One region of the Parendozoicomonas sp. 209JJ7-1 genome, then DNA from elsewhere that is predicted to be linked to it. Evidence: predicted binding sites of a transcription regulator. Region 1 holds the regulator's gene; each other region holds the start of a gene.
The links. Region 1 encodes FNR, which switches genes on or off when oxygen is low (the NO sensors DNR and NnrR bind a similar motif). Its sites were predicted from a motif close to TTGATNTANATCAA; they were not measured.
Positions count from the first base shown of each region.

Region 2: a site for FNR is predicted at 8,032-8,045, ahead of napF (ferredoxin-type protein NapF). Genes of this name have one in related genera too.
Region 3: a site for FNR is predicted at 8,486-8,499, ahead of ccoN (cytochrome-c oxidase, cbb3-type subunit I). Genes of this name have one in related genera too.

Region 1 covers NZ_JBYVJU010000001.1:299,424-309,675, forward strand. Annotated here, with positions in the region: gene ACY2RQ_RS01345 (autotransporter outer membrane beta-barrel domain-containing protein) at 1-1,594, opposite strand, end outside; gene ACY2RQ_RS01350 (hypothetical protein) at 1,801-2,397, opposite strand; gene ACY2RQ_RS01355 (hypothetical protein) at 2,399-2,995, opposite strand; gene ACY2RQ_RS01360 (hypothetical protein) at 3,170-3,781, opposite strand; gene ACY2RQ_RS01365 (hypothetical protein) at 3,906-4,070, opposite strand; gene fnr (fumarate/nitrate reduction transcriptional regulator Fnr) at 4,260-5,018, shown strand; gene ACY2RQ_RS01375 (adenine phosphoribosyltransferase) at 5,027-5,569, shown strand; gene ACY2RQ_RS01380 (hypothetical protein) at 5,747-6,193, shown strand; gene ACY2RQ_RS01385 (hypothetical protein) at 6,436-7,089, shown strand; gene ACY2RQ_RS01390 (ferritin-like domain-containing protein) at 7,223-7,741, opposite strand; gene ACY2RQ_RS01395 (hypothetical protein) at 8,359-8,958, shown strand; gene ACY2RQ_RS01400 (pentapeptide repeat-containing protein) at 9,153-10,175, opposite strand.
Region 2 covers NZ_JBYVJU010000011.1:114,289-124,540, reverse strand. Annotated here, with positions in the region: gene ACY2RQ_RS12515 (acetyl-CoA C-acetyltransferase) at 1-1,110, opposite strand, end outside; gene ACY2RQ_RS12510 (3-oxoacyl-ACP reductase) at 1,305-2,726, shown strand; gene ACY2RQ_RS12505 (AraC family transcriptional regulator) at 2,806-3,834, opposite strand; gene ACY2RQ_RS12500 (MaoC/PaaZ C-terminal domain-containing protein) at 4,072-4,929, shown strand; gene tadA (tRNA adenosine(34) deaminase TadA) at 5,008-5,559, shown strand; gene narL (two-component system response regulator NarL) at 5,575-6,213, opposite strand; gene ACY2RQ_RS12485 (histidine kinase) at 6,188-8,017, opposite strand; gene napF (ferredoxin-type protein NapF) at 8,278-8,799, shown strand; gene ACY2RQ_RS12475 (chaperone NapD) at 8,796-9,071, shown strand; gene napA (nitrate reductase catalytic subunit NapA) at 9,068-10,252, shown strand, end outside.
Region 3 covers NZ_JBYVJU010000005.1:187,909-198,160, reverse strand. Annotated here, with positions in the region: gene ACY2RQ_RS07105 (sulfite exporter TauE/SafE family protein) at 1-496, opposite strand, end outside; gene ccoS (cbb3-type cytochrome oxidase assembly protein CcoS) at 503-673, opposite strand; gene ACY2RQ_RS07095 (heavy metal translocating P-type ATPase) at 670-3,144, opposite strand; gene ACY2RQ_RS07090 (FixH family protein) at 3,149-3,712, opposite strand; gene ccoG (cytochrome c oxidase accessory protein CcoG) at 3,723-5,120, opposite strand; gene ccoP (cytochrome-c oxidase, cbb3-type subunit III) at 5,243-6,154, opposite strand; gene ACY2RQ_RS07075 (cbb3-type cytochrome oxidase subunit 3) at 6,147-6,359, opposite strand; gene ccoO (cytochrome-c oxidase, cbb3-type subunit II) at 6,371-6,979, opposite strand; gene ccoN (cytochrome-c oxidase, cbb3-type subunit I) at 6,995-8,416, opposite strand; gene ACY2RQ_RS07060 (alpha/beta family hydrolase) at 8,752-9,384, shown strand; gene ACY2RQ_RS07055 (protein kinase) at 9,362-10,252, opposite strand, start outside.

The DNA.
Region 1 (10,252 bases):
GTTCTTCCAACTGCACCACAACTGACGGATTTGTCTTTGTACGCCTTTTAGTGCGCTTACGGAGGTGACTTGAATCCTCTGAATCGGTATCTGCAGTACGGCTTGCCGCATAGGGAATGCTGCCTGATACATCAACGGGAGCCTCACCGATTTTATTTTGTTCAGCAGGCGCCTTTAACTGATCTAGCTTGCTACCCTTTTCCTGTCGCAGCCTTGCCATACGCCTTAAACGTCCACTCTCATCAGCTTTTACAGTCTTTTGTACAGGTTGCTGGTTATATCGGACAGGTGAAGTGGGCTGTAAAGGCGTTGTAAATTCCTTACGGACCAGATCTCGTTCCGGATTAGCAGAAACAGGTGTCACCGGTTGGGCGACAGTGCCAACCAGGGCCACCGAATTCTCCCCACGAGCCTTATTCATATCATAAGGAGCAAAGGTGCCCTGTTCGGTTGTTACTGGCAAATGTACGCGACCATCCTGGTAAACCGGTTCTACGGCACCTTTCAGGTTTTTATCTATACGTACATAGCCGATGTTGTTTGAAGCTGGTGTTTGCTCCATACCCCGCAGTTGTAACTCATAGTTTGGTTTCTCAACAAGATAAGCTTTTGTAGTGATCTGTTCAGGAACATTTACAGTTTGAGCAACGGTTGTCGTCAGCTTTTGCCACGCAGCCTGACCAGCAGGGGCTTTGCCATAATGGGCCGGTGAAGTTGGCTGTAGCGGCGTTGTATATTCTTTACGGACCAGACCTCGCTCCGAATTAGCGGCAGCAGGTGCGACAGGCTGTGACTGAACGACTGAGCCAACCAGAGCAACAGCACCCTCCACGCGGGCTTTATTCTGGTCATAGGGCAAAAAAGTGCCCTGCTCCGTTGTTATCGGCAGGTATACACGCCCATCCTGATAAAGCGGTTCAACGACATCCTTCAGGTTTTTATCCACTCGAATATACGACACGTCTTCGGCTGTCACAGGTAACTGCTCTGCCCCCAATAATTGCAATTCATGGCCAGTTTTTTCAACCAGAAAGGCTTTCGTAGTCATCTGCTCGGGAACCGAAATGGTCTGCGGAACGGTTGTAGTCAACGTCTGAGGTGCCGAACCTGACAGCTTAGATACAGAACGCAAACCGGAAGTGTCAGGAGTCTGACCTTTAACTGCAAGAAAATCATAAGCTCTGGATACCTGTGCAACAGGAGTCGTTTGGTGGGCAACAGACTCAGAAGACAATTCAGAAGACAATAAAGGCGAAAAGGTTTTATTTCTGATTGAGAGAACAGATTCTTTGCCCGCTGCTGTTATGCTTCCAGCGTCTTTCAGAGTTTTCATGCGTTTGTTACGCAGCCTTCTCTGGCGACTGGCATGGATATTGTCGGAATATTCTGTCTTCTCTATTTTTTCCCGCCGGGGGGCAAAAGTGTCATCCCTGCTTTCAAGAACATCATTCACAAAACCTGTAAAGGAACTCCAGACATCAGCCCGGGTATATGGCGCGGAACACATCAGGAAAAAACATATCCATGCCACGACAGCGCGGCTTTTCCCTTGCCTCCAGCCCCGAACCTGCAGCCTTTGTACATCCATGCTCATAGGAAACTCCTTTTACCTATTACAATATCCCTGTCGTTCTGCCCGAAAGCGGAACTGTCTGGATGGTTAGATACGGGAATGACTCTGGAGTTCCTGCGACTTTAGTCTGATTTTGAAGGTAGGCAAGCAAAAAAGAAGACATTTCCTTATTTTTTACTTTAAACGCAGATGACTGGTCTTAAGGGCTGTTGCGTTTTTCTGCTCTGTTAACATCCGTAGTGTCTCAACTCTTCCTGCAATATCTCCATTCTGTCCGCTATTTCCTGTTCCATTCGATAGTTATAGTGCTTCAGAGCCTTAATATTCTCGTCTTCTCTTCGCTGCCCGCTTGTACCCAGCACCCAGTCAATCATGCATCCACAGGCTTTGGTCACACCCTTAGCCACTTGCCAGCCAACCAGGACTGAGCCCACAACTATGCTGAAGAACATAGCCGGCTGGGATACCACTGCATAAGGCATATGCACGCCGGTTTCCGGATCAACAAGATTCTTGTCACTGAACAGATGAAACTGCAGGCTTGCCCCAGCATTGGCCAGAAAGTACGCGAGTACAACACCAGTTATTCCAATGATGCACTTCGCGGCCACGGCAATAACTTTTCGAAGAAACCCGGGTTTGCCCTTCAACCCGGGCATTTCTGGCACAGAATCCGGTGCTGCGGCATTCTCATATGAAAACTCTGAGCTTTTATCAACAACGGACATCTTCCTGCCATGAAACTCAGTAATTTTTTCCGCTGCGGGGCTCCGGTAATCAGCCCCATTCTGCAAGCTCCGAAGGCGTTTTTCTACTTGGTCCATATTATCCCTTTCCTTTATCATTCAAGCTGTTACAACCCGGCACTGTTTCCGGAAGATGCTTTCCGTATCTTTTTTTCAATTCATACAATTCCCGCCACTGCTTTTGCAGCACCTCAGCATGACGAACAAGTTCATCCCTTGTCCGGGTTCTAACATGGGCCTTTTCATCCTGCCCTCCCCAACCCAATATGCCCCAGGCTCCGTCATAGATCAGCTGCAACTGCGACACGGCCATAGTCGTCGCTCCGGCCAGGCCAACCAGATTGCAGTGCTGGCCGATTGTCGCCCCGGGTTTAATGGGTAGAATATTCACAACACCAAATCGCCCGACAATCGGGCCAAGAACAACACCGGTAACAGCGGCTATGCAGAAAGAAAATACCTGCCAGAGGGAGGGGATAAGGCTGACAGCCATATCCTTCAGCTGCTTCTTGAATGGAGCCGAAGCTTGACTGGCACTGTCTGCCCGGCCTTCAGCCAGTATCGACCTAAGGTCTTTAAGAGTTGATACCCGGCCATGGCTTTTACTCTGTTTCGCCGCCGTCATGGAACCGGCAGCCCCTGCACCAACTCTCACCCTGCCGAATTCACCTGCCATAACGCAACTCCCTTGCTTATTCGGCCAATATTTATAAGTTACTGGCACCTTCGACCTGTATCACTTTGGCCTGGTTCATGGACTGTACACTTACCATGACAACACTGTCAGATTTCCTAACAGGCAAAAGAAAACCCGCCGAAGCGGGTTTTCCTGGCAATACCTTGCTCATTATCACTTCACTCTGCGCCTCCCCCGTTGAGCCCCCTCCAGCTCTGGCTCATTCTTATGTTTAAGAGCAATAGTCTTCTCTTCAGGGAGATTGTTCTCAGTAGCGTTAGCATTGGCATTGGCATTGGCATTGGCATTGGCATTGGCATTGGCATTGGCATTGGCATTGGCATGAACGGAAGTCGCATGATCCTGCTTTTTCTGCTCTTCCTGCTTCTTCACTATGGTCTGAGTCACTGTACTTGTATCATCCAGGCTTTTACCCATCATAATCCTGGCCACGTTTCCGAAAAACCTTATAACCATTTTGGTAGAAAAAATTGATATAGTGCTCCTGGTGGCATAAATAGTATCAGAATTATTCGCCCATGATGTGGGCAGTATTTTGTGGGCCAGAACATTGGAGCTTCTGAAACAGAAATACGTAGCCAGAATCTCGGGAATACTCTTCACGAATGTCCAGCCTGTGTCCTTGGTCAGCGTCCAGCAACCATCCGCAAGGCGCTTGTATACGCTAACTTCGCCTTGAACCTGACCATCCTTAACGTGGGTCTTGCCAGGCACAGCCTCGCAGCTTTTATTCCTGAATGGTATGCGGCCTCTAATATCGGGCATCCTAGCCCAGCAGCCACCGATATAACCTTGCACTTTATGTAACATTTCCAACCTCCAAAGATGTCTAAACCCTGATCCCAAACTTCTACCCCGAGGCAGAAGTGGCCCGCCGGGCTTTGATGGATCAGAAATGTCTGGCCAGGGACCAGAAGCCAGCTCCCCGAATACCCGGAATGGCTGTACTGCCCCTTATTGACTGATCGGGAGAGGGAGAGTTCGCTCCTGCCAACTGCTCTGTCAGCAGAGATAACGGCAAAACGACTGAAAGCGTCTGTTTATGGGGTGACAAAACGGGTTACCAGAGATAACAACCCAAGTGCGCCCCTATTGGTAACAACTGTACAGAAAAAACCAATAACTATTTATTTTTCTCAATAAAATAATAGGTATCTATCACAGGGTTAAACTCGGCGGCATATTCCCATACAATATGAACCACTCTTTTCAACAGCCAACCGGTTCTTAGGGGCTCTTAAATATGGCGTCCAAACTCAACGTAAGGCATGCCAGCCAAGTAGCCTGCCGGGACTGTAGCCTGAGTCCATTGTGTCTACCCCTGGCGCTGAAAATCGAGGACATTGACGACCTCGACGAAATCATCAAGCGCGGGCGACCCCTGAAAAAAGGCGAACATCTGTTCCTGGAAGGCGATACATTCCATAGTGTTTTTGCGGTTCGCTCCGGCGCCCTGAAAACATATACATCAACCAATGAAGGTGAAGAACAAATCACAGGCTTCTACCTGCCCAGCGAACTGGTCGGGTTAAGCGGGCTGGATACAGACACCTACCCGGTTTCTGCCCAGGCCATTGAGACCACCATGGTCTGTGAAATCCCCTTCGACAAGCTCGAAAAACTCTCCGACAGCCATCCGGCCCTCCGCCGCCAGCTGATGCGGATTATGAGCAAGAAGATCCGCGAAGATCAGCAGATGAAACTTCTGCTGTCGAAAAAGAATGCCGACGAGCGTATCGCGACCTTTCTGATCAACCTGGCCAGCCGATTCCGACGCAGGGGCTTCTCCTCACAGTCATTCCGTCTTTCTATGTCCCGGAATGAGATGGGAAACTATCTGGGCCTGGCTGTAGAAACCGTAAGCCGGGTATTTACCCGCTTCCAGAAGGCTGAACTGATCCATGCCAACGGTAAAGAAATAGAAATTACCAGCGCCATGGAGCTGTGCACCCTTGCAGGTGGTAAACTGAGCGACACCCCTGAAGTTGTGAATATTCAGTAACCATGCCTATGAGCGATACAGCCTTTAACGAAAACCACCTCCGAAGCCTGATTCGAGCCGTCCCTGACTGGCCTGAACCGGGCGTTATGTTCCGGGATATCTCCACGCTGCTGAAATCTCCAGAAGGGATGCGCATGGTGCACAGCACCTTCGCCGAACGCTATCGGGAGAAAGGCATCACCCACATCGGTGCCCTGGATGCCCGGGGCTTCCTGCTCGGAGCCCCCCTGGCGGATACTCTCGGCCTGCCCCTGGTAATCTTCCGCAAACCGGGCAAACTGCCTGCGGAAACCATCCGGGAAGAATACGCCCTGGAGTACGGTAAGACCGCCCTTGAGGTTCATGTTGATGCCATGAACGCTGGTGACACAATTGTCCTGATTGATGACCTGATAGCCACAGGTGGCACGCTGCTGGCGGCCCACAAACTGGTTAACCGGCTGGGGGGCAGTGTCGCGGAAGCTGCGGCGATTATTGACCTGCCCGCCCTGGGTGGTTCCGCCCTGCTGAAGCAGGCGGGTATTCCCACCTATACCCTCACCAGCTACTGAGCGCTTTTCTTAAGCCTCCCAGCTCTTCACCACCAGCCTGAACCTTCAGGCTGGTTTATTTATGCCGATGTCAGTTTCTGTAACAGAACTTCTCAGTAACAAGAACAGGTTGACATGGGAATCTGCGCCAGGGAATTACGACAGCTCATTATCCGTCCCACACTCCAGCATTTGAGTATGTGGAGCCCTACAACAGAGAACCTGCTATTGGGAACAGCCGCCCAGGAATCCGGCCTCGGGGAACACCTGCAGACAGAACACCACAACGCTTACGGCCTGTACCAGATCACGCCAAGAATGCACCGCAATGTCTGGGACAATTTCCTGGCCCACCAGCCGGAACTGGCCAGTAGAATCCGCGGCCTTGCCAGCCAGCATGAATTCCTCCAGCGCCCCCATGCGGAACTGGCCACCAATCTGGCCTATTCCACAGCCATAGCCCTGATGATCTACCTCCGGCGCGGGCGCCCCCTTCCCAAAAACAGCGCCGACAAACCTGCCCGACTGGCCCGCTGCTGGCATAATAACTTTCATGGCAAGCCCCAGGGCACGGTCGCTGACTTTATCCAGAATTACACCCGGCTGGTGAACGACCAGATTCTGGAACCCATTCGCCAAAGTTAAGTATTCACAACAAGCCTGTCAGAACCCTTTTTCTGCCGCCATAGTCAAAGACCCATTGAATACGCAGAGTGAAATATTCAATGGACACATTTTTCAGTCTTCCAGGCCCAGGAAATCAACATAAAAGTCTCCCCCAAAGCGCGGGGCCTTCCTGCACATATGCATCTGTGCCTCTGCCACCATCTCGCTTTACCGCGAAACCTGTCACTTTTCACACACTTGTTCAGAAACCAGAAACAAGCATGGACAAAGAAACTCTGGATCAATTGAAAACCCGCTGTGAAACGCTGATTGAACGGAGAAAAATCACATTACTCAGCAAACTCAAAGAAAGGCTTGAGCCTGAACTTGACAGGAGCCGTATCGGCTCTTTAACTCAATCGGGTGACGACTGGGCGTCGGCAACAAGAAGAAATATAGAAACTATTAATTCTCGGTTAGAAACCCTGGAAAGGGATTTATCGACGCAAATTGCACTCTCCAGCGCTGAAAAAAGCGCCATTCTCTCCCTTTGCGAAACTATCGCCAACAGTACGGAAAAACACATTCCACCTTTAAATACGCCGGAATACCAGGAAAGACAGAGAGCAGTAATGGAGTTAAAGAGCAGACTTATGAGCCAGGCCCAGGCCATTAAACCTGCGCTGCAGACACTCACCATTCACGCCATTAAGAAACAAATTCAGGTGCAGCAAGAAACCAGGCAACGCCTGGAACAGGATTTACACATCTCCCAACAGTTTGAGAAACTTCAACTGGAAACACCCTGCCATAACCCTGAATCCAGAAAAAGAGGCCGACGCCGTCAGGTGCCCGAAAGGGACGCCATATCCAGCAAACGCTTACGGGAAACAAAGGAAGTGAAAAAACAAAGAACCGGAAAACGTCGCCGTTAAATCCGGCACTTGAAGAAACTTAAAGGGAAGCCAAAAATTCGTTCGGGGTCACAGCCTCCTCATCCACCTGATGCAAGCGTCATACGGAAAGAGCAGAGGCAGTGCTTCACTCCGTTGAAGCACTGTATGAGATCTAGTTTTGGAAACGTCTTAACTGAGTCGCTAATTGTTCAGCAGGCCGAAGCTGCTCTGCTAATGCCTGAGCAGTTACTTCGTCATTTACCTGACGTGCGGTTTGAATAGCTTGCCGCGTTGTTTGAGAAAACAGTTCGCAGGATTTAGCTAAATAATCTGCGTTCTGTTGTACATCTGTACTTTGAGGTGGAGATTCGATCTTAGAGTATTCACTCAAATCCTGATAAGTTGCTGGAATTCTGGCTCCCATCATACTTATCCTTTCCGCTACCTCATTTGAAGGAGTAAAAGGCTGGATAGTTTGCTGTACTTGCGGTCGTGAATTCTGAACCTCCGGAGATACTGCTGAAAGGATTTGGGTAAACTCTGCAGATCTGTTGCCCTGTGTGTTCCATTGACAAGCCCGGATCTGGTTCTCAAGAGCCTCCCGCTCACAATATACAGAGTGTAACTTTTGAACAAGTTGCTCCTTTTGTTCCTGCTCAATACCCAATTGGGCTTCTTTCATATTAGCCATTGCTCTGTCCTACGATATGCTCATATGAGCAGAGTCACTGTACAAATGTTGCATAGCCAGTTCAATCAGTTTCTAAGACAATAAAAACATAAACCAACAGATTATAATTTATTCTCCGTATAACACGTAGTTCCAGGACGCTTACAGCGTACTTGATTTAGGCGTTATGTATTGCAAGTGTTCCACTTTCAGGGAGAACTTCTCGGTCTTGGTCTTGAGATATCTTTTCCAGCTCAGATATTTGATGTGGATGTAGCCAGGAGCGCAGAAGAGACCAAAATCTCTCCCTCGGGTTCACAGGTAGAACACTGTTTATGGGAGACAGTTCATATTTTCTACAAAACCACCTCATCTAGACGACAGATTAAAATAAAAGTAACATTTTAATCATAAAATAGTCGACAATCGGACAATCACAACAGGATGTTATGAGGTGCATAATGGAATTGTGTAATACCCGCACAGACGCAGTACGACCCTTCATCAATACATCATTCATACGGTGATCAGCCGGCTGACTGCGTGTTGGAAATACTCACCGGAAAACAGATTTTCCGGTTCATTACGGGCAAGGAAACCTGCCCTGTTTCAGAGCAATAAAAACCAAGGAAGAAATCATGGATGCACTGCTCAATATCACCAACCTGAAATCCGCCATTACCTTTCTTCATCTGGCCGGCCTGGCCTTTGGACTTGGAGGGGCATGGATACTGGATGTCTTTATTCTCAGGCACCTTAATAAATTTACAATTACCGAGGATAAATATCAGGTCATAGAGTTTGTTTCCAAACTCGTGCTTACAGGTTTAATTATTCTCTGGGTCTCCGGGCTGATGTTTGTCGCCTATTACTATCTCTACACTCCAGAATTCCTGTCCAATCAAAAAGTATGGGCAAAAACCTTCATTGTGACCGTACTTACCCTGAATGGTATTCTGGTTCATAAATCATTGCTGCCAAAAATCAGGAGCTGCCAGGGTAAAACCCTGCTGGATGGCCTGAATGATAAAGACCTTCGGAATATGGTTAGCATCGGAACTATTTCTTTTCTGTCCTGGCTGTTCCCGGTGGTTCTCGGAGTTGCCAAGACCCTGAATTTCTCTGCCTCTGCTGTAGAAATTGCCGGATTTTATCTGTTGTTCACCGGGGTATCCATTATTATTGCCACAGTGCTGACACGCCCCCTCCTGGATAAGTACAGAAATCTGGCTCAGTAAAGCGGTTTCTACTTCACATATCCTTGACACCTCCGAAGGTCGTCCGGAAGAGTTAGTGAGAAAAGACTGATCTACAGAGGTGTCCGCTATATCGCTGCCGTCCCTTGGGAGCCGGGAACGTCTCTTGCCTGGGTGAATCCTGCCAGGAGCCTGTCAGACTGAACCGACCGCAGGGAGAAAAGTCCGACAGCGGGCTAGCGGGTCATCTTCTTAACGAACACTACCACAAACAACGCAAGGGCAAAGTTACCAATAAACGCCTCAAGGGCTGCCAGCGTTCTGGATGGCCCCACCGGCGTTAAATCTCCATACCCCAAGGTGGTAAAAGTGACCACGCTGAAATACAGCGCATCAAGGAAAACCTGAAAGTTCTGTGTCAGCGTCAAACCTGTCTCAAAACGATGAACCGTGCCTTCCGAGGCCACACCGGCAATAAAGTAAAACAGCCCACACAGAACCACCAAAGCTGTTGAAAACATAAACACCCGAAACGGCCGCTCCCCATAGCCACAGAGCATATCCACTATTTTCGATGTCCAGCGTTGCCAGGAACCCAAAGGGTACTGATAACGCCGGAAGGTCATCTCCTTGTGGAAGAAGAGTCCTGCTTCATCAAACAAGCCATGGGCTTCACAGCTTTTGCGCACACTGCGGCACACTTCTTCCGCTTCACCATAAAGCAGGGAACGCTCTTCCGCTGTCTGACTTTTGCGCCTGCCAGATAACTGCTTCTCCTGGTAGAGAGTTTTGCCCCAGGTCACATGCGCCATACGACAGGAATCGAGTTTCAAGCCAAGCAGGTTAGCGCCGGAAAGGTTGGCGAAATTAAGGTTGGCACCGGAAAGATCCGCTTTCAGCAGGGAACAGTTCTGCATATTGGCCCGGTAGAGATGGGATCCCCTCAGGTTGGCCCGATGAAAGTCCACATTACTTAAATTCGGGCCATGGCCTTTTCCCGGACTGGATAAATTCAGATTCTCCAGATTCGCTCTGGCCAGCCTGAAGCCCGCAAGACTCACACCCTTGCGCACCAGAAGCTCCAGTTTTCCGCGAATCTCCGGGCCGCTTTTATCACTGTCGGGGTCATGCCAGAAACAGACAGACTTGCCGGTTACCCTTGGCTGCTGGCAGTGCATGTACTGACATGCCGGCAGTATTTGTTCCCGGGCAGAATCAACAGGCCGTTGATTATCGGGATTGAAAGAAGCCGAATCCATGGCGTTCAAAATCTCCAGAGAAACAGAGGATGTAAAAATTATAAATACTATACTGTGTATTGGCGCATTCCTGCTCC
Region 2 (10,252 bases), on a different contig from region 1:
GCCCAGGGGCTGGTCGAGACCCAGACGGTTCTTGCAGAAGTCTTCGCTTTCCCAAGCCTGCAGGGTGGCCAGCACCTGGGCGGCAAAGGCTTCATGGATTTCGTAGTAGTCAAAGTCCTGAAGGGTAAGACCAGCTTTGGCCAGCATTTTCGGAACAGCATAAGCGGGAGCCAGCAACAGCCCTTCTTTTTCCCTGCCCTCTTTACCAAAGAAATCCACGCCAGCGGTTTCACAATGGGTCAGGTAAGCACGCACAGGCAGGTTCCGTTCCGCTGCCCACTCTTCGGAAGAGAGCAGAACGGCAGAAGCGCCATCGGTCAGGTTGGAACTGTTGGCGGCGGTAAGCGTGCCTTTGCCGCTCTTTCTGTCGAAGGCGGGTTTCAGGGAAGCCAGTTTTTCCAGACTGGTATCCGGGCGCATGGTGTTATCCCGCTCCAGCCCGAGATAGGGCGTCACCAGATCATCAAAGAAACCGTCTTCATAGCCCTTATGGAGATTCTGATGGCTTTGAAGGGCCAGCTTGTCCTGCTCTTCCCGGGGAATCTGCCACTCTTTGGCGGTGATTTCTGTATGTCCGCCCATGGACAGTCCGGTTCTTGGTTCGCCGTTGGTGGGAATCAGGGGAACAATATGACGGGCGCGCAGGCGGGCGGCGACTTTCAGTCTCTGGCCATTGGTTTTGCAGCGGTTTAAGTCCAGAAGGATTTTGCGTAGCTCTTCATTCACACCGATGGGCGCGTCGGAGGTGGTGTCGGAGCCTCCGGCAATACCACTGTCGATCTGGCCAAGGGCGATTTTATTGGCCACCAGAATGGCTGCTTCTAGGCCGGTGCCACAGGCCTGCTGAATATCGTAACAGGGGGTGCTGGCGCTCAGGGAGGTGCTGAGAACGGATTCCCGGGTCAGGTTAAAGTCACGGGAGTGTTTGATCACTGCGCCAGCCACCACTTCGCCGAGACGTTCCCCCTGCAGCCGGTAACGGTTAATCAGGCCATTTAACGTGGCGGTTAACATATCCTGATTACTGGCATGGGAGTAAGTGGTGTTGGAGCGGGCGAAGGGAATACGGTTTCCCCCGATAATGGCAACCTTTCTGACAGACTGGCTCATGACTTGTCCTGTGTGGATGTTCGTTTTATCGTCTTGCAGGAAGTGTATAGCGCAGGATTACACTCACATTGGCTATTATGACTGGTCTCTGAATCCAGTCGAGTCAATTCACTGTTACGGTAGCTTTGCTGAAATAGCGACCGGGCAAACGGATTGATAAAATCCTGCAACATAATAAAGAGAACTGAATCACCATGTCTGACAGATACCAGAAGATTGCCAATTCTCCTTTGGGCAAAAGTATTTTCACCAGCCTCGGTCTGCCGACTCCGGTGACTCTGGACCGTCAGGAGCAGGCGGAAGCGGATTTTATCAAGGGGCGGGTGCTGGTGGGCGTGGCCCAGGGTTCGGCACTGCTGAGCGATATTATGGAGACCCTGGCTGACTCCAGCGCCCAGATATGCTGCCAGGCTAATGCCGTAACAGCCTCAGAGATAGTGAATGCGGCAGAAGCCGTCGATAAAAAAGTCACCCAGGTCAGCACTGGAAAAGAAGACGCGACCCGTTTTAAAGGCATGGTGTTTGATGCCACGGGTATCAGCTCAACATCTGAACTGCGGGCGCTGTACGACTTTTTTAATCCGGTGGCCCGCAAGCTTGGAGGCTGCGGTCGTGTGGTTGTGCTGGGTCGCCCTATGTCTGAATGTGAAACGGCTTCCCAGGCTGCGGCTATGCGGGCACTGGAAGGCTTTACCCGCAGCTTTGGTAAGGAAGTGGGTAAAAAAGGTACGACCGTTCAGCTTGTCTATGTTGGCAAGGGTGCAGAAAGCCTGATTACTTCCCCGCTGCGTTTCTGTCTCTCTCCCCGTTGTACATACGTTACCGGGCAGGTGTTGAATGTTTCCCCTGCTCAGGAGCCTTCCGCTATCGACTGGGCTTATCCCCTGAATGAAAAGGTTGTACTGGTGACCGGCGCTTCCCGAGGCATTGGTGAATCTATCGCGGAAGTGATTGCCCGGGACGGTGCCAAACTGGTGTGCCTGGATGTACCCCAGGCCAAAGATGCCTTGGAAAAAGTCGCCAGTCGTCTGGGTGGTATTGCCATTGCTGTGGATATTACTGCTGCCGATGCGCCAAAGATTATTGCCGATACCCTGGAAAGTGAATTCGGAGGCGTAGATGTGCTGATCCATAATGCCGGTGTAACCCGGGACAAGACTCTGGCCAATATGAAGCCTGACTGGTGGGATATGGTGATTGATATCAATCTCTCCTCGGAAGAGCGGATTAATGATGAATTACTGTCCCGCAATCTGTTGCGTGAAAATGGTCGTATAGTCTGCGTATCGTCTGTCAGCGGACTGGCGGGTAATTTTGGGCAGACCAACTATGCGGTTTCCAAAGCCGGTGTTGCCGGTTATGTGCAGGCTATGGCCGCGCCTCTGGCTGAAAAGAATATCACCATTAATGCAGTGGCCCCGGGCTTTATCGAAACCCAGATGACCGCTGCGATTCCTTTGATGACACGGGAAGTCGGCCGTCGTATGAATTCCCTGTCCCAGGGTGGCCAGCCAAGGGATGTGGCGGAAGCTATCGCATTTTTCGCCAGCCCGGCTTCAACGGGCACTAATGGGAATGTGATTCGGGTCTGTGGTCAGTCTCTGCTGGGTGCCTGATATCTAAAAATATTGCCTGAAATAAAAAAGCCTGGCGGGCTCACAACTCGTCAGGCTTTTTTCTTTTTATTGGGTTGGTTTAAACAGCTTCCGCAGTAGTGCGAGAAGCTTTCTTGGTTTTGCGATATTCAATAGGCGTCAGATTGGTCCAGCGCTTAAAGGCCCGATAGAAAGTACTGGGCTCGGAGAAACCGGTCAGATAAACAATTTCATCAATGGATTCATCGGTACGGGCCAGCAGTTGCTTGGCCAGATTACAGCGATAGTTGGCCAGCAGATGGTTAAAACTGGTATTGGCATCGGCCAGCCGGCTGCGCAGGGAGCGGGCAGTCATATCAAGACGTTCCGACACCGACTCAAGGCTGACTTCACCGGAATCCAGTAGTTCTGCGATCACGCGATTCACGTCGCTGACAATATCCTGTTTTTCCAGTCGGGAAATCTGTTCCAGGGCTACCAGTTCATGGGCCCGCATCAGTTCCGGCTCCGCATGCTGGGACGGGAACTGCAGGATATTGGCGCTGAACTCAATAGAGTTGGAAGACGCACCAAAAATCACCGGGCAGCCAAAGCGACGGGTATACTCGCTGTTATCAGCGGAGCCCTGATGCACGAGGCTGATCGAGAGAGCTTCAAAGCTGTTCTGGGTCAGGTTACGGAAGAAACGCAGGGCATTAAGCAGTACTGCATCAATCAGGTGACGTATATTTTTGCCGTCACTGCAGGGGTCCATGGTAAAACGACAGGTATCGCCGTTGCGTTCAAAGCTGGCCAGCACTGCGTCGCTGATCAGGCGCTGGTAGCGTATGGCCCGGTTGAGGCCTTCTTCAAAGGTCGGACTGCTGAGAAACAGGTATTCAATCACCTGTCCGCGGAAGACCGGCACATGCTCGCCGAGGTGAAGACCGATACAGGGGTCGCCGGTCACATCTTCAGCGCTTTTCCAGAAAATGGCCTGAGCATCGTGGGGAGTGCGCACCTGGTGATCTTCAAGGTGTCGCCGGGTTATACCGCATCGTTCATAAATAGCACTGGCGTCGATGCCAGCATTGATAAAGCCCTGATGGGCCATCCGTACCAGGATACCTGCGTCTCTGAGTTCGCTCATGGATATACAGCCCTGTGGGTATTTTATTTTTTTTAATCATGTCCCTGAGGAGCTATCTTAGAACCGATTGGTCTGAGTGACAATCGGTTATCAAATTAAAGTCACATGTGAATATGACAGAGTGTCACTGGCGGCGGATTCATAAGGGTTTTGTCCCGTCTGCCAATGGTTGTCGGGGTGAGTGGAGTAACAATCTCTGCTGGTAAATAGAGAAAACAGTCTCGAAAGGAAACAGGTATGCCGACACAGGTGCTGCAGAACACCCCTTCAATGCTGTCGTTATATGGACGGGCAGCACTGAAAAAAGCCCAGAAAAGGGATTTCCCGGAGTTGTCCGTTGTGCTGCAGGGGGAAAGGGCAGTCCTGAAGGATGTGCGGGCCTATGAACGCCTGTGCCATTTCCCCCAAAGCCGTTTTATGCCGCCCACGTTTTTGCATGTAATGGCTTTCCCTCTGCATATGTGTCTGATGACCGATGAACGTATGCCCTACAAACCCGTTGGCCTGGTTCATATTCACAACACCATTCGCCAGCTGCGACCGGTGGAGAAAGAAGAGCTGCTGCATATCGAGTGCTCCCTGGGGCAGCCCCGGGATGTGGATGCTGGCCAGGAGTTTGATATTTACACCCGTATTCATGCCTCCGGTGAGCTGGTTTGGGAAAGCACCAGCACCAATCTGCGCCGTCGTGCCAGTTCCGGCGCTGGAGGCAAGGGCAAGAAACAGCATCAGCCCCCGGAGCCTTACACAACCGTGCAAAGCTGGCAGATGCCGGCCAATCTTGGCAGGCGGTACGGGCGCATTTCCGGGGATATTAACCCGATACATCTCTGGCCACTTACCGCAAAGTTCCTGGGGTTTAAGCGACATATTGCCCATGGTATGTGGTCCAAGGCCCGCTGTCTGGCGGCTTTGATGGCGGAGATTGGAGACCATGGTTTTGAAATCCGGGTTGATTTTAAAACCCCGATCTTTCTGCCGGGACAGGTGGAGTTCAGCCATGCTAAGGAAGGTGAGCATGTTGATTTTCTGCTCCGTACAGAATCCTCAGGCAAACCTCACCTTGAAGGTCAGTTAACGCTTCTGCCTCTTTAGGACGAGCGCTCACAGATTCTGCAGTCGGCCTGTATAATGGGCCGATTTGTTTGCGGAATACCTGTGTTAGAAAAGGCAATGTCGGAAAAAACTGCACAATCCAACTCTCTACGGGCAAAGCATTTACGGGAACAGCATCTGCGGAAACAACAGGTGCAGGATGAGCACTGGATGCGGGAAGCCATTGCCCTGGCAAAACTGGGGGGAGCTGTCGGGGAAGTGCCCGTTGGTGCGGTTGTTGTTTATCAGGGACGTATTATCGGTCGGGGCTATAACAGTCCTATAGGTCGTTCCAACCCCTGCGCCCATGCCGAAATCCTGGCCCTTCAGGATGCTGCCCGCACCCTGGATAATTACCGGCTGGTGGATTGTGATCTCTATGTGACCCTGGAACCCTGCGGCATGTGCGCCGGGGCTTTAGTCCATAGTCGTATACGGCGGCTTGTTTATGCCGCGACAGAACCCAAAGCCGGTGCGGTTGAAAGCCAGGACCAGGCTTTGGCCCGGGGCAGCCTGAACCACTTTGTGGGTGTTGTGGGTGGTGTACTGGCGGATGAGTGCTCTGAGATGATGTCGGCCTTTTTTCGCCGTCGCCGAATCCAGAAAAAACAGGCAAGGCGGCAGCTTTAACGAGGCTGTGGTCAATCATCGTTTTTTCCGGTTCAGCATCCATACGGCAGCTTCTACCCGGGAGCGGACATTCAGCTTTTTCAACAGGTGTTTGACATGGACTTTCACAGTGCCTTCGCTGATATCCAGGTTACGGGCAATCATTTTGTTGGACAGACCGTCAGTAATCAGGTGAAGAATATCCTGTTCCCGGGTTGTCAGATTCTCCAGGGGGTTACTGTTGCCGTCTGTATTCGGCCGTAAAATGGAAGCGAGAACACCGGCCAGTCGGTCGTCGACAACCACCTGCCCACTGACCGCCTCCCGCACCTGCTCAATAAGGTGATCCGGTTCCATATCCTTGAGCAGGTAACCATCGGCACCGGCCCGGAACAGGGCGGCAACATCATCTCTGTGGTCTGAGACCGTCAGCATCACAACCTTGCAGGTAATATCGCTGGCTCTGATCGCTTTCAGGGTATCCAGGCCATTCATGCCTTTCATGTTCAAGTCCAGAAGGATCAGGTCTGGGTCTATCTCCGAGGCCAGCTTCAGGCCATCACTTCCGCTGCCGGCTTCACCTGCGACATGGAGATCCGGCTCATCATCAATCAACTGTTTAAGCCCCCGGCGTAACAGGGGGTGATCATCAATCAGCAACACGCTCGATGTCATTATTTTCGGTCTCTCTGGATGGGGCATAAAAGTGCAGCTGAACACGGGTACCCCCGAGGGGGGAAGGAAGCATGTCCAGCTGTCCCGAGAGGCTGCTGGCCCGTTCCTGCATAATACTCAGGCCGTAATGGCCATGGTGTTCGGGGTTGTTCGGCAGCCCCCGGCCGTCATCGTCAATGGTTATCAGGATTTTTTGATCGTTCTGCTGAAAACAGCTGACCGTACACTGCTGCGCACCGGCATGTTGAACGACATTGTTCAGGGCTTCCCGAATAATCTGCAGAGCATGCACTTCCTGGTGGGCACCTATCTGCTGGAAACGGATACGGTAGTCCAGGTCAAAGTGAGTGCTGTCGGCCCGTTTATTAAATTCTTCCAGAGTCTGGGCAATATTGTCCTGCAGTGATCCTTCCGCCATCGACAGACGAAAAGTGACCAGCAGCTCCCGTAACTGCCTGTAGGCGCTGTTAATACCTGTTTGAAGGTCTTCCATGATGCTGTTTGCCGGATGGTTGTTGTCGGAAGACAACTGCCGACGCAGGCGGGAGACCTGGATTTTCTGGTAGGAGAGAGCCTGGGCAAGGGAGTCGTGGAGCTCCCTGGCAATAACGGTACGCTCTTCCATCAACAACAGTCTTCGTTCATGCATCTGTTGCCGGTTCTGACTGAGGGCTGTGGCCAGAATATCGACAAAAACCTGCAGCCATTGTCGCTCTTTTTCACTGAGAGTATGACCCGGCATGGGTTGAATCTGCAGAAAACCAAAGTGCTGGTTATTTTTGGTGCTGATAACCGGCAGCTGCTCGGTTATATGACTGGAGGCGTTGTCCGGTATATGGTTGTTACCGCAACTGCTCAGACAGGTCAGGCAGTGATTGCCATGGCATGCCAGGGCGTGACTGGAGGGAGCATCTATTCTCTGCAGCCATTGCTGGCTGGTGGAGTCGGAAAGGCAAAGATAACAACTGTCGAGTCTGAGCAGTGTCTGCCAGCGATCCAGCAATAACGTCATATTGTCTTTGTCGTATGGGTTGCCGGACAGTGTGCGGGATGACAGATAAAGTAACTTCAATGCTTCATTGGCATGACTCAGAGCCTGGGTCTGCTTTTGGACTTTCTGTTCAAGCCGGGTATAGAGTTCCTGCAGTTCACCGGCCATATCGGTAAATGCACGGGTGAGTTGTCCCAGTTCATTATTTCCGCTGTAGGAAAGGTGAATATTAAAGTCCTGGTGGTGGACTTTTCTTGCGGCTTTGGCCAAGTCGCTGACAGGTTCCAGCAGGTTTTTTCGCGTATCCCGAAGAACCAGTACGGCGATAATGATCAGACAGGCCAGTGCGGCAATCATAGCGCTGTAGAGTCTGTGAAGTTTACTCTCGGTATGCTGCTGCAGGGCATCAACCAGGACATCAATCCTGTCAACATAAGCAGGGACGGCACTGATATAACCGGCGAAGTTACGCTGTTCCAGCATGGTGCGCATATTGTTATGCCAGTCTGTACGAATCTGGCGGTATTGCTGACCTATGGGATTGCTCCATTCCGCCAGGAGTGAAAGGGCAGGATGTTCAATACTGCGATCGTAGACATTTACCAGTGGAGCAAGAATTTCTTCTGTTACCAGTTCAGGCACCACAACTTGCTCGGCCAGCCGCCAGGACTGCATGCGCAGGGAGCCGGCTTCATTAATCGCCGCCGCGTCTGTTCTGGTGATTCTGGCAAACCACAATGATGTCAGAATGGCGGCTCCGGCCAGTGTGATTATTGAGAAAAGAATCAGTAGATGTTTGCAGCGAAGAGACATTGGTTTTTCATTAATTGATTTGAATCAATGGTTGATTGTTTTTCTTGCTCTACCACCAATGAGTTGGCAGCGTCTGAGCATCTTTACACAAGTTTACGATATTAGCGATAGCGTCGGAGTTTTCCCGGGTCTGGCTCTACCCCTAAAGTGGTAGAGGGGGAGTGTTTCCCGCCAGACCACCGCTTTTTCCCCTCTTTCTCTTATTTTTCGCAGCATTACTATAAACCTGTGTCGTCTTTTCAGGCAGGTTTCAGAGCGTTATGCAGCAGGCAATTAACCATTCACGAAGAAGCCTTTTAAGGGGCCGAAGGGGCAGAGAGGTCGTTCTGCGTCCTCCATGGAGTCGTTCTGAGGACGCTTTCGTTGATAGCTGTACACGCTGCAATGCCTGTATTGATGTCTGTGAAACCGGGTTGCTGAAAAAAGGTGACGGTGGTTTTCCTGAAGCCGACTTTACCACGGCGGAATGCAGCTTTTGTCAGGCCTGTGTCAATGCCTGTCCAACTCATGCTTTAGACAAGAACGCCCTGCAGAAGAACACACAACAAGCGCCCTGGACACTGCAGGCCCGTATTCAGGATTCCTGTCTGGCACACAACAGGGTTCACTGCCGGACCTGTGGCGAACGGTGCGAACAGGAGGCGATTGCTTTTCGCCTGATGCCCGGTGGGGTGGCCAGGCCCTTCATAAACAGTGAACTCTGTAATGGTTGTGGGGCCTGTGTGTCGGGGTGTCCTGTCTCAGCCATTGCCATGATGCCTTTTGGCGGGGAGAAAACATGAACAGGCCAATGGAATATAAGGAAGGCATATCCGTGTCGGGTCTGGTCGTACATGCAAGCCCGGTAAAGCTGACTGATGTACAGGAACACTTGAACCTGATTGACGGGGTAGAAGTCCATGCTGCCGCGCCGGAAGGCAAACTGGTGGTCACTGTGGAAGAGTTCCCCGGACAAAAAATAATGGTCGATACCATTGATCGAATCAGCCACGTGGAGGGGGTGATTTCCACCGCGCTGGTGTACACGCACAATGATGCCTGGAGTGAAACATGAAGCGCTCTATTAAAGAGACATTAAAGTCGATGTCCCCTAAGCAGAGCCGCCGGGATTTTATGAAATCCAGCGCGGTCGCGGCCACTGCCGCAGCGGCAGGTATAAGCATGCCGTCGTCTGCTACCAACCTGATTACCAGCAGCAAAGAGACCGAGATTCACTGGGATAAAGCCCCCTGCCGATTCTGTGGTACCGGCTGTTCTGTACTGGTGGGCACCAAGAACGGACGGATTGTCGCTACCCAGGGTGATCCGAAAGCCCCAGTCAACAAGGGCCTGAACTGCATCAAGGGTTACTTCCTCGGCAAGATTATGTACGGCGAGGACCGTCTGACCCAGCCGCTGCTACGAATGAAGAACGGCAAGTACGACAAGAATGGCGAGTTCACTCCCATTACCTGGGATCAGGCCTTCGATATTATGGCCGAGAAGTGGAAGGCCGCACTTAAAGATACCCGCAACTCTGACGAGATGCCTCCTGTCGGCATGTTCGGTTCCGGTCAGTGGACGGTCTGGGAAGGTTATGCCGCTTCCAAGCTGATGAAGGCTGGTTTCCGCTCCAACCATATTGACCCTAATGCACGTCACTGTATGGCTTCTGCCGTAGGCGGCTTTATGCGGACCTTCGGTATTGATGAGCCCATGGGCTGCTACGACGACTTTGAGCATGCCGATGTGTTTGTGCTCTGGGGTTCCAATATGGCGGAGATGCACCCGATTCTGTGGTCCCGCATTACTGACCGTACCCTGTCTAACGATCATGTTAAGGTAGCTGTACTGTCTACCTACAAACACCGTTCTTTTGAACTGGCTGACCTGCCAATTATTTTCACTCCGCAGGCTGACCTGGCAGTTGGTAACTTTATATGTAATTACCTGATCCAGAATGATGCAGTAAATAAAGAGTTTATTAAAAAACACACTCGCTTCCGTCAAGGGGCCACTGATATTGGTTATGGCCTGCGCCCAGAGCATCCCCTGGAACAAAAAGCCAAAAATCCTGGAAGTGGCCAGTCTACAGAAATCGATTTTGATGCTTTTGCAAAATTTGTCAGCGAATATACCGTTGAAAAAGCATCCGAACTCTCCGGAGTTCCTGTCGAGCAACTCACTGAACTGGCAAAGCTCTACGCAGATCCAAACCGCAAGGTGATGTCGCTGTGGACAATGGGCATGAATCAG
Region 3 (10,252 bases), on a different contig from region 1:
CGGCGCTGGTACTGGCGGCAGCCCAGATCAGTGTACTGTACACCAGCCCACAGGGCAGCCAGCCCCAGACCGCGCCAACACCTATAGCTTTCACCGGACTGTCGATGGGCAGCATGGCTGATGCCCTGGGCTGAATTCTGCGCCAGAGCTTATGGCCAATCTGTTCCAGGGCTGTTAATCCACGCCACCATCCAGCCAGATACAGGCCCATGCACACCAGCATAATGCCGGCCAGCACTCTGAGCGCGACGCTGAATTCCTTGCTGAAGCCACCAAGGAACCAGCCCAGGGTGCCCATTAAAAAGCCGATCAGGGTGTAACTGAAAATACGGCCAATATTGTAACCCAGCAGTATGCCCAGGCTGTTCAGGCTCCAGCGGTTGTCGGCACGGCCAAGGCTGAGGGCGGACATAATGCCTCCACACATGCCTACGCAGTGGCCGCCCCCAAGCAGGCCAAGTAAAAACGCTGCGGAGAGACTCAGTGATTCAGTCATAAATAATTAAGAGTCCTTATGGTTCTTTTTAAAGGTCGGTGGGTCATCAAAAAGAATGCTGTGGGCCGGCCCCTCCAGATCATCAAACTGGCCGTTATCCACGGCCCAGAAAAAGATGACAACAGCGACCACAATCAGGATAACCGCCAGTGGAATCAGAATATAAAGACTGGTCATGGTGTTACCTCCTGTACAGGCTCTTGTGCAAGCTCCTGTGATGGCCGGGGAACGGTTGCTTTCGATGTATCTGCACCGGACAGTCGCAGAGCATTGCCAACAACCACCAGTGAGCTGAGGGACATGCCGATCACCGCCATCCAGGGCGCCAGCCAGCCGGACGCTGCCAGAGGCAACACTAAAAGGTTATACCCCAGAGCCCAGCCCATATTCTGACGAATAATGGCGCGGGTTCTGGAAGACTGATCGATGGCTTCCGGCAGTCTTTGCAGGTCACCCGCCAGCAACAGTGCATCGGCATGGGTACGGGCCAGATCGGATGCGGTATTCATGGCTATGGACAGATCCGCCGCCGCGAGGACCGGAATATCATTGATACCATCGCCGATCATCAACACTCGTGCGCCCTGGTTTTGCAACTGGCGCACATGTTCCAGCTTGTCGTCCGGTGTCGCCTGTCCACGGCCTTCCGTGATGCCAAGTTCACCGGCCACACGGTTAACCACCCCCTGGCTGTCACCGCTGAGCAGTTCAACATGCAGTCCCCGTTTGTGGAGATCTGCAACAACCGTTTTCGCTTCGGAGCGGATGGTATCATCCAGGCCAAACCAGGCCAGTGGCATTTTGTCGCGGCTCAGCAGCAGCCACTGACCGTCGTTATCGGGTGATGAAATGGCCGTGTCCGGACTGGCAAAGGATGCTTTACCTATACGCCAGATCTGTCCTCGAATAACCCCTTCCAGCCCTTCGCCGGTGATATTGCGAATATCTTCAGCGGTTGTCGCTGTTGAAGGGAAAGCCCGGGCTATCGGATGTTCCGAATGGGCTTCCAGGGCCGCGGCAAAGTCGGCCAACTGCGCTTTGGAATAATCGCCATTCAAAATACGAATATCCCGCAGGGAGAGTTCACCTTTGGTCAGTGTGCCGGTTTTATCGAATACCACATGGGTAATCTGGGGCAGACCTTCCAGTACTCGGCTGCGGCTGATAAGCAGTCCCCGTGACTGAAGAAAGCCGGTGACCGCCGTTAATGCTGTGGGTGTGGCCAGTGATAAAGCACAGGGGCAGGTGGCCACCAGAACGGAAAGCACAATCCACATGGCACTATCGGGTGCATGCTGCAGCCAGTAACCATACACGACGGCAGCTGAAAGTAGCACGGCGCAGACAAAAATACCGGCTACCCTGTCCGCCTGCCTGGCAATAGCGGGTTTATCCCCCTGGGCCTGTTCCAAAAGTCTGGAAATGGCCGAGAGACGGGTGTTCTGGCCGGTACGGGTAACGGTAATATCCAGGGTGTTTTCAGTATTAATTGTTCCCGCAGTGACAGCGCTTCCCGGCAGCTTTGTTACGGGGAGATGTTCCCCGGTTAATGTGGCTTCATCCACGCTGCTCTGGCCGGCAATCACTGTCCCGTCCGCGGGAATACTGTCCCCGGGCAGTATGCGAATACTGTCATGCACCTGAAGGTCACCGGGAGCAACCCGTTCCGTTTCCCCAGACGCTTTAATGCGCAGACAGCTTTCCGGCAGTAGCTGGTTCAGGCTGCGGGAGGTGCGGCTGGTGCGATGGCGGGCCCGCATTTCCAGATAGCGTCCAGCCAGGAGGAAGAAGGTAAACATGCTGACGGAATCGAAATAGACTTCCCCAGTTCCCTGCCAGGTTCCCCAGAGACTGGCCAGATAAGCCCCGCCTATAGCAATGGAAACAGGGACATCCATACCTGGATGACGGTTTTTCAGATCACGCCAGGCGGCGGAAAAGAACGGACGGGCAGCATAAAAGACAACAGGTGTCGCTACCAGGGCGCTGACCCAGCGCAGCAGGTCTCTGTACTGGGCTTCCATATCCTGCATGGCCCCGGCATACAAAGCCACGGCATACATCATCACCTGCATGGTGCCGATACCGGCTATGGCCAGACGACGGATAAACTGTTTGTTCTCTTTTTCCAGAAGAGCCGTCTGCTGCTCCTGGCGCCAGGGGTGGGCCCGGTAGCCGATAGCGACCACGGCCAGCATCAGCTCGCTGATTTTTGTCTGTTCCGGGTTCCAGATGATGGTGGCTGTATGCTGGCTGAGATTCACGGTGACACTGTCCACCCCTTCAAGGGCAGACAGATGGTGCTCCAGCAGCCAGATACAGGCAGAACAGGTAATACCTTCAATCAGCAGCCGTGATTCACGACGGTTGTCTGATGACGAGTCTGAAGGCAGCTCCCGGGTAAAGGCGGCCTGCAGGTCGTCCCGGTCGTACAGTTCATACTCGGCTTTCAGTACCGAGCTGACATCCGCCTGCTGGGCCGGTTCGGTTCGGTAACGGTAGTAGTTGTCGAGGCCGCCGGCGCTGATGGCTGTCGCAACAGCCTGGCATCCGGGGCAGCACATGGAACGTTCTTCCCCATCAATGGTGGCATGAAAATGTACCGAGCCATTGATGGGCAGGTGGCAGTGGAAACAGCTCTCTCCCATCGACTTACTCTTTAGAAGCTTTGGTTGCTGACAACTCGATGATTTCTCCTGGCTGGAAACTGGCTTCCCGGTTAATACGCCAGCCACTGATGTAACCCTGTTCAGGCACTATTTCATCCAGGGTTTCCAACTGCAGGTAATGGCGTCCTTCAGGAATAGTTGCCAGCTGGCCCCGGTACAGGGTCTCACTGGAAGGGGTCTGAATCAGGGCAACAATCTGGTTCTCTTTACCTTTGGCGGCAGGATTCAGACGCAGACGCAGCTGCTGGGGCCAGCTCTCAGGTGTTCCGGACATGCGGACCTGCAGTCTGTTGGCTTCAGGTTGAATGGTCAGGCTGGCGGCCATATTCCTATCCCGGGCGCGACGGTCACGGCTAAGATCCTGATTAATGGCTTTACCCACTTTGTAATAGTCATCCACCACCACATCGTCGGCGTTTTTAATAGACACCACCAGCTGAAAGGTGCCCCAGATCACGGTTACGGCAATGACCCCGACGATATACCAGGCCCAGGGTTCCTGGTGCCAGCGGGTAAAGGGTTCTTTGGATTCTGTGGTCAGGTTCATGGACTCTTCCTCATGGAGCGCTGCTTGGCGACAGGAATCGACTTTCCGCGGTGGCTGATAAACCGTCAGGGGCAGCGCTGGTCACATGGAAAGTGATAGTAGTATTAGCCCCGGCTAACTGTGCAGGGGGAACTGACAGACGCAGGGGCAGGCTGGTGGGCTGGCCCGGTTCGGCCGTGACCCGGGTGGTGCCGTGAAGAGTGGCACCGTTAAGGCCGGAGAAAGAGATGTTAAATGTCTCCGGTTGCTGGCTTTTATTTACCAGTTTCAGGGTGTAAATATTTTCAATATCACCGTTATTGTTGGTGATATAGAGGCTCTGGCGATCCCTGAGCACTTCCAGTTCAACAAGCGTCCGTGTGGCAAGGGTGTAGACAAACATGCCGGATATTAAACACAGAGCGACAAAATAACCAACCAGGCGTGGGCGCAGCAGATGTGCTTTCTGCCCTTCGATGGCGTTTTCACTGGTGTAGGAAATCAGATTCTTTTCGTAACCCATCTTATCCATAATGCCGTTACAGGCATCGACACAGGCGCCACAGCTGATGCACTCGTACTGCAGGCCATCGCGGATATCAATGCCGGTGGGGCAGACATGGACACAAAGCTGGCAGTCGATACAGTCACCAAGTCCGACGTCTTTCGGGTTTGCGCTGCGTTTGCGGGGGCCACGGGTTTCGCCACGGGTGTTGTCGTAATGAACTGTCAGGGTGTCTTTGTCGTACATAACACTCTGGAAGCGGGCATAGGGGCACATATAGATACACACCTGTTCCCGCAGCCAGCCGGCATTACCATAGGTGGCGAGAGTAAAGAAACCCACCCAGAACACCGACCAGGGCCCGGCATTGAAATTCAGCAGGTCGGAGATCAGTTCCCGAATCGGGGTAAAGTAACCGGCAAAGGTAATGGCTACAGCCAGACTGATAGCCAGCCAGATCAGATGTTTGACCAGTTTGCGCAGGAATTTCTCTGCACTCATGGGGGCCTTATCCAGGCGCATACGTTTGTTGCGGTCACCTTCTGTGATCTTCTCTGCCCACATAAATACCCAGGTAAATACGCTCTGGGGGCAGGTGTAGCCACACCAGACACGACCGGCCAGAACAGTCAGGAAGAACAGGCCGAAGGCACAGATAATCAGCATCCAGGACAGCAGGATAAAGTCCTGGGGGAGAAAGGTGAAATTGAAAATATGAAACTGTCGTGTAGGAAGATCCCAGAGTATGGCCTGTCGATCTCCCCAGTTTAGCCAGACGGTGCCGAAGTAAATGATAAATAAAAGGCTTCCACCGTATATTCGCAGGTTACGGTAAAAGCCGGCAAAAGCACGGGTATAGATTTTCTCCTGGCTCTGGTAGAGGTTGACCGTTTCAATAATGTCCGGTTCGTTGCGCTGGCTCATGGCTTTGCCTTTCGCTGCCAGGGGTTCAATAGCCCTGAATAAAAATTTAAAACTTGGAGTGGGTGGAGCAAAAACGGGTGTTCAAAGTACAGACAGCCCTTACAGGGCTGTCTGTGTCGTGCTTACTTCTGCTCAGAGTCCTCTTGGGACAGGCTGTAAACATAAGCGGATACAAGGTGGACTTTCTCTTTGCCGAGCACATCTTTCCAGGCCGGCATTACGCCGTTTCTGCCTTTGCGGATGGTGTATTCCACCTGGGCCTGGCTGCTGCCATAGAGCCAGGTGTTGTCGGTCAGGTTGGGTGCACCGAACATCTTGTTGCCTTTGCCGTCCTGGCCGTGGCACAGGGCACAGGAGGCGATAAATGCATCTTTACCGGCTGCCAGGGACTCTTTAGAGGCTTTTACTTCCAGACCACTAAGGCTGCGCACATAGGAGGCAACATTACGGACACCTTTCTCACCCAGAATCGGACCCCAGGCGGGCATCTGGCCACTGCGGCCATCCATAACCGTGGTTTCGATGTCAGCGGCGCTGCCGCCCCACAGCCAGGCATGGTCAGTCAGGTTGGGGAAGCCAAAGGTACCGCCAGCATCACTGCCGTGACACAGGGCGCAGTTGTTCAGGAAGATACGCTTACCCATAGCCAGGGCTTTGGGGTTTTCCTGCAGCTCCTCAATGCTCTTCGCAGCGTACTGCTCGAACAGGGGCTGGAACTGACGGGCGTGTTTTTCCTGATCGGCTTTCAGTTCGCCAACGGATGTCCAGCCCAGAATGCCGTCAAACCTGCTGGGCCAGATGCCGGGATAAAGCACCAGGTACACAGCAGAGAACAGCAAAGTACCGATAAACAGCCCGATCCACCACATGGGCATGGGGTTGTCGTACTCACTGATACCGTCGAACTCATGGCCCACGGTTTCTTCGGTGGACTCTTTACGCTGGATTTTCCAGGTGGAAAACAGCACGAAGATAATTAAGCCCAGGCAGGCCAGGGTCAGCAGCAGAACCCAATCACTCCAAAAATCAGACATGTGCTGACTCCTTCTTGTTATTGCTGGCTACGCTAGTGCTGTTGTTATGGGCAGCAGCCAGAGGCTCGTCCTGAAAAGGCAGGTTAGCGGCCTCATCAAAGTCTTTACGTTTACGGTCGCTGTAGGCCCAGAGGGTGATGCCGATAAATGCCAGCATACACAGGGCGGTAGCCAGACCACGCAGGGTGTTGATATCCAGTTCCATAGTCACCGTCCTCAGCGCTTTTCGGTCAGCACGGTGCCGAGATTCTGCAGATAAGCGACCAGGGCATCCATTTCAGTTTTTCCCCGCACGGCATCAGTGGCACCGGCGATATCTTCATCGGTATAAGGCACGCCGAGAGTCCGCAGAGCTTCCAGCTTATTGGGCGTTACGGTGCTATCCACCAGGTTTTCATTCAGGTGGGGGTAGGCCGGCATAATGGAAGCGGGCACCACATCCTGAGGTTTGTACAGGTGAGCGCGGTGCCATTCGTCGGAGTAACGACCGCCCACACGGGCCAGGTCAGGACCGGTACGCTTGGAACCCCACAGGAACGGGTAGTCGTATACAGACTCACCGGCGACGGAGTAGTGGCCATAGCGTTCCACTTCTGCACGCAGGGGGCGAATCATCTGAGAGTGACAGCCAACGCAGCCTTCCTTGATGTAAACGTCACGGCCTTCCAGTTGCAGTGCGGTATACGGCTTCAGTCCTTCAACAGGCTCAGTGGTCTGCTTGAGGTTGAACAGGGGGACGATCTCTACCAGTGCGCCAAAGCTGATGGCGAACAGAACCAGGACGATCATCAGGCCGATGTTTTTTTCTACTATTTCGTGTTTCAGCATGTTGTTATTCCCTTACGCCATTTTCGCGGCAGCAGTCATCTCTTCGGGCTTGGATACCCGAACGGTCTGCCAGACGTTGTAAAGCATGACGAACATACCGGTGACGAAGAAGCCACCACCAATCAGACGAACGATGTAACCGGTAGAACTGGCCTGTACAGATTCAATAAAGCTGTATTGAAGAGTGCCGTCAGCGTTGGTTGCCTGCCACATCAGACCCTGGGTAATACCGTTTACCCACAGGGCAACGATGTACAAAACCGTACCGATAGTGGCCAGCCAGAAGTGAGTGTTAATCAGGCTGGTGCTGTACATGCCGTCACGGGCAAAGACTTTCGGAATCAGGTGGTAAAGGGCACCGATGGTGACCATGGCTACCCAGCCGAGAGCGCCGGAGTGTACATGGCCGATGGTCCAGTCAGTGTAATGAGAGAGAGCATTCACTGTCTTGATCGCCATCATCGGGCCTTCAAAGGTAGACATGCCGTAGAAGGACAGGGATACCACAAGGAACCGCAGGATCGGGTCAGTGCGTAGTTTGTGCCAAGCGCCGGAGAGGGTCATAACACCGTTGATCATGCCGCCCCAGGAAGGTGCCAGCAGAATCAGGGACATCACCATACCCAGGCTTTGGGCCCAGTCGGGCAGAGCTGTGTAGTGCAGGTGGTGGGGACCGGCCCAGATGTAGATGGCGATCAGTGCCCAGAAGTGCACGATGGACAGGCGATAGGAGTAAACCGGACGCTCAGCCTGCTTGGGCACGAAGTAGTACATAATGCCCAGGAAACCGGCGGTCAGGAAGAAGCCTACAGCGTTATGGCCGTACCACCACTGGATCATCGCATCCATAGCGCCTGCGTAGGCGGAATAGGACTTGAAGGCGGTCACCGGGATTTCCGCGTTGTTAACGATATGCAGAACGGCAACGGTGAGAATGAAAGCGCCGAAGAACCAGTTAGCCACATAAATGTGCTTGGTCTTGCGCTTCATGATGGTGCCGAAGAAGACGATGGCATACACCACCCAGACCACAGTGATAAGAATATCAATGGGCCATTCCAGTTCGGCGTACTCTTTGGAGGAGGTGAAGCCCATCGGCAGGGTGATGGCCGCAAGCACGATCACCAGGTTCCATCCCCAGAAGGTGAAGGACGCCAGGGCATCAGACACGAGGCGCGCCTGGCAGGTACGCTGTACGACGTAGTAAGAGGTCGCGAACAGGGCGGAACCACCGAAAGCGAAAATTACTGCATTGGTATGAAGAGGCCTCAGGCGACCGAAGGTCAGGTAAGGTTCAAAATTCAGTTCAGGCCAGACCATTTGCGCGGCTATAAATACCCCGACGCTCATTCCGACAATCCCCCAAATCACCGTCATTACGGCAAACTGGCGAACCACTTTGTAGTTGTAATGTGTGTCCGTTGCGTTGCTCATCTCGCGATCCACGATTGCGGTTATACGTATAAACCGACGCAAGTATGCAAAAGGCGAAATAAGGCATCCATGACATAGATCAATGGTTGATCGTTTTATGGGCACTTTTGATCTTTATTAGCATAACTATTGCGCCGATCTATGGCTTGTGGAGCATACTACCGTTATTGCTTTTATTGTGTGGTGTGCGGACGGGCAACCGAGAGGGGTTACCGCCGGCTCCTATGGCGGGGCAATCATAACAGAATACAGACGTCTTTACGCAAGTAATCGGTGGTGTTGAAGGGCTGTTAAGGTCAGTATACGGACGCAGACAGACAGAACGCAGGACTTTAATGGATAAATATCTCTGGAATCGTGCAGGTGATGAACAGGCTCTGCTGATTCTCGCCCATGGTGCCGGTGCGCCTATGGACAGCCCGTTTATGGACGACATCACCAGCCTTCTGAATAAGCAGAGTGTGAGTGTTGTTCGTTTTGAGTTTCCGTATATGGCTGAACGACGGATTAATGGTAAAAAGCGCCCGCCCAATACTGCAAAAATATTGCTGGAAACCTGGCGAGAGGTGATTGCTGATATTGTGCCGAAAGCGGGTAAGTGTCCGGTTTATATTGGTGGAAAATCCATGGGCGGGCGTATGGCCACGATGGTTGTTGCTGAAGGGAAGGATATTGAAGGCATAAAGGGGGTGGTGTGTCTTGGCTATCCGTTTTATGCCACCGGCAAGCAGGTCAAGCCTCGCATCAGTCACCTGAAAGAGCTTTCAACCCCTTTGCTGGTGATACAGGGGGAGAGGGATACGATGGGAAGCAGGGAGATCGTGTCTGAATACACCTTGTCACCTGCTGTGAAAATTCACTGGTTGGCAGATGGGAATCATGACCTTAAGCCAAGGAATGTATCAGGGTTAATCCATCAGCAGCATTTGGAAACCGCCGCAAAAATTACTGCGGAATGGGTCGGTTAAAATGCCATGAAACCTTGTCGTGAAAATCATGGAGCAGGAGTTCTATAGAAGGTCTGTATTCAGGTTCATGGGACAGACAAACCTGAATAAGATTTCTGTATTCTTCTGCAACACCTGATTCTGACGCGAGAGAGTGGTCAGTGGTATTGGCTCCGGGAATGGTAAGAAAACTACGGAGCGTACAGCCAGGAGAAAGGGGATATACAAAATGGAGGCATGCCGGATCATTACACTGATGAAGCTGGCAGGTCGGGTGGTTGGTCCATAGCTGTGCCCGGAAGTAGCCGCTTATCAGGCCGTGCAACAAGACTCCCCAGGCAAAAATATCACTGCTTTTGGTCACGCAGAGGGCAAAATACTGCTCCGGTGCCTGCGCCAGATGGTTGATGGTCAGGGGCGGGTGGATGATACGCACAGCTGCCTTTCCGGCAATGGTTTCCGGAATAATAGTAATGCACGGGTTGCTCTCGCCGCTTCTGAGGGTTTTTCCGAAATCAGCGATGACGCCCTTTCCGTTATCGTCCAGAACAATATTGCGAGCGTATATATCCCGATGCACCAAGCCCAGGTGGTGAAGATACTTTATGCCCTCTGCAACACCAAGGCAGATAATTAACCGTTGTTCAAGGTTAAGGGGGCGCTGGCCGGAACGTATGGCAGCCATTCTTGCAAGCAGATTTTCCCTGGCCCTGGGCAGGAGAAGGCAGCAGGTGGCTGAGGCCCGGCTGATGGCAATGCCAAGGCAGGGAAGAATGTTGGGGTGTTGCAGGTGCAGGTGAAGATAAGCTTCCTGCTCAAGTTCCCGGCATTGAAGGGGGGTCTTATACCGGTTTGTTTTGATAACAAATGCGTTGGCCAGAGAGTGGCT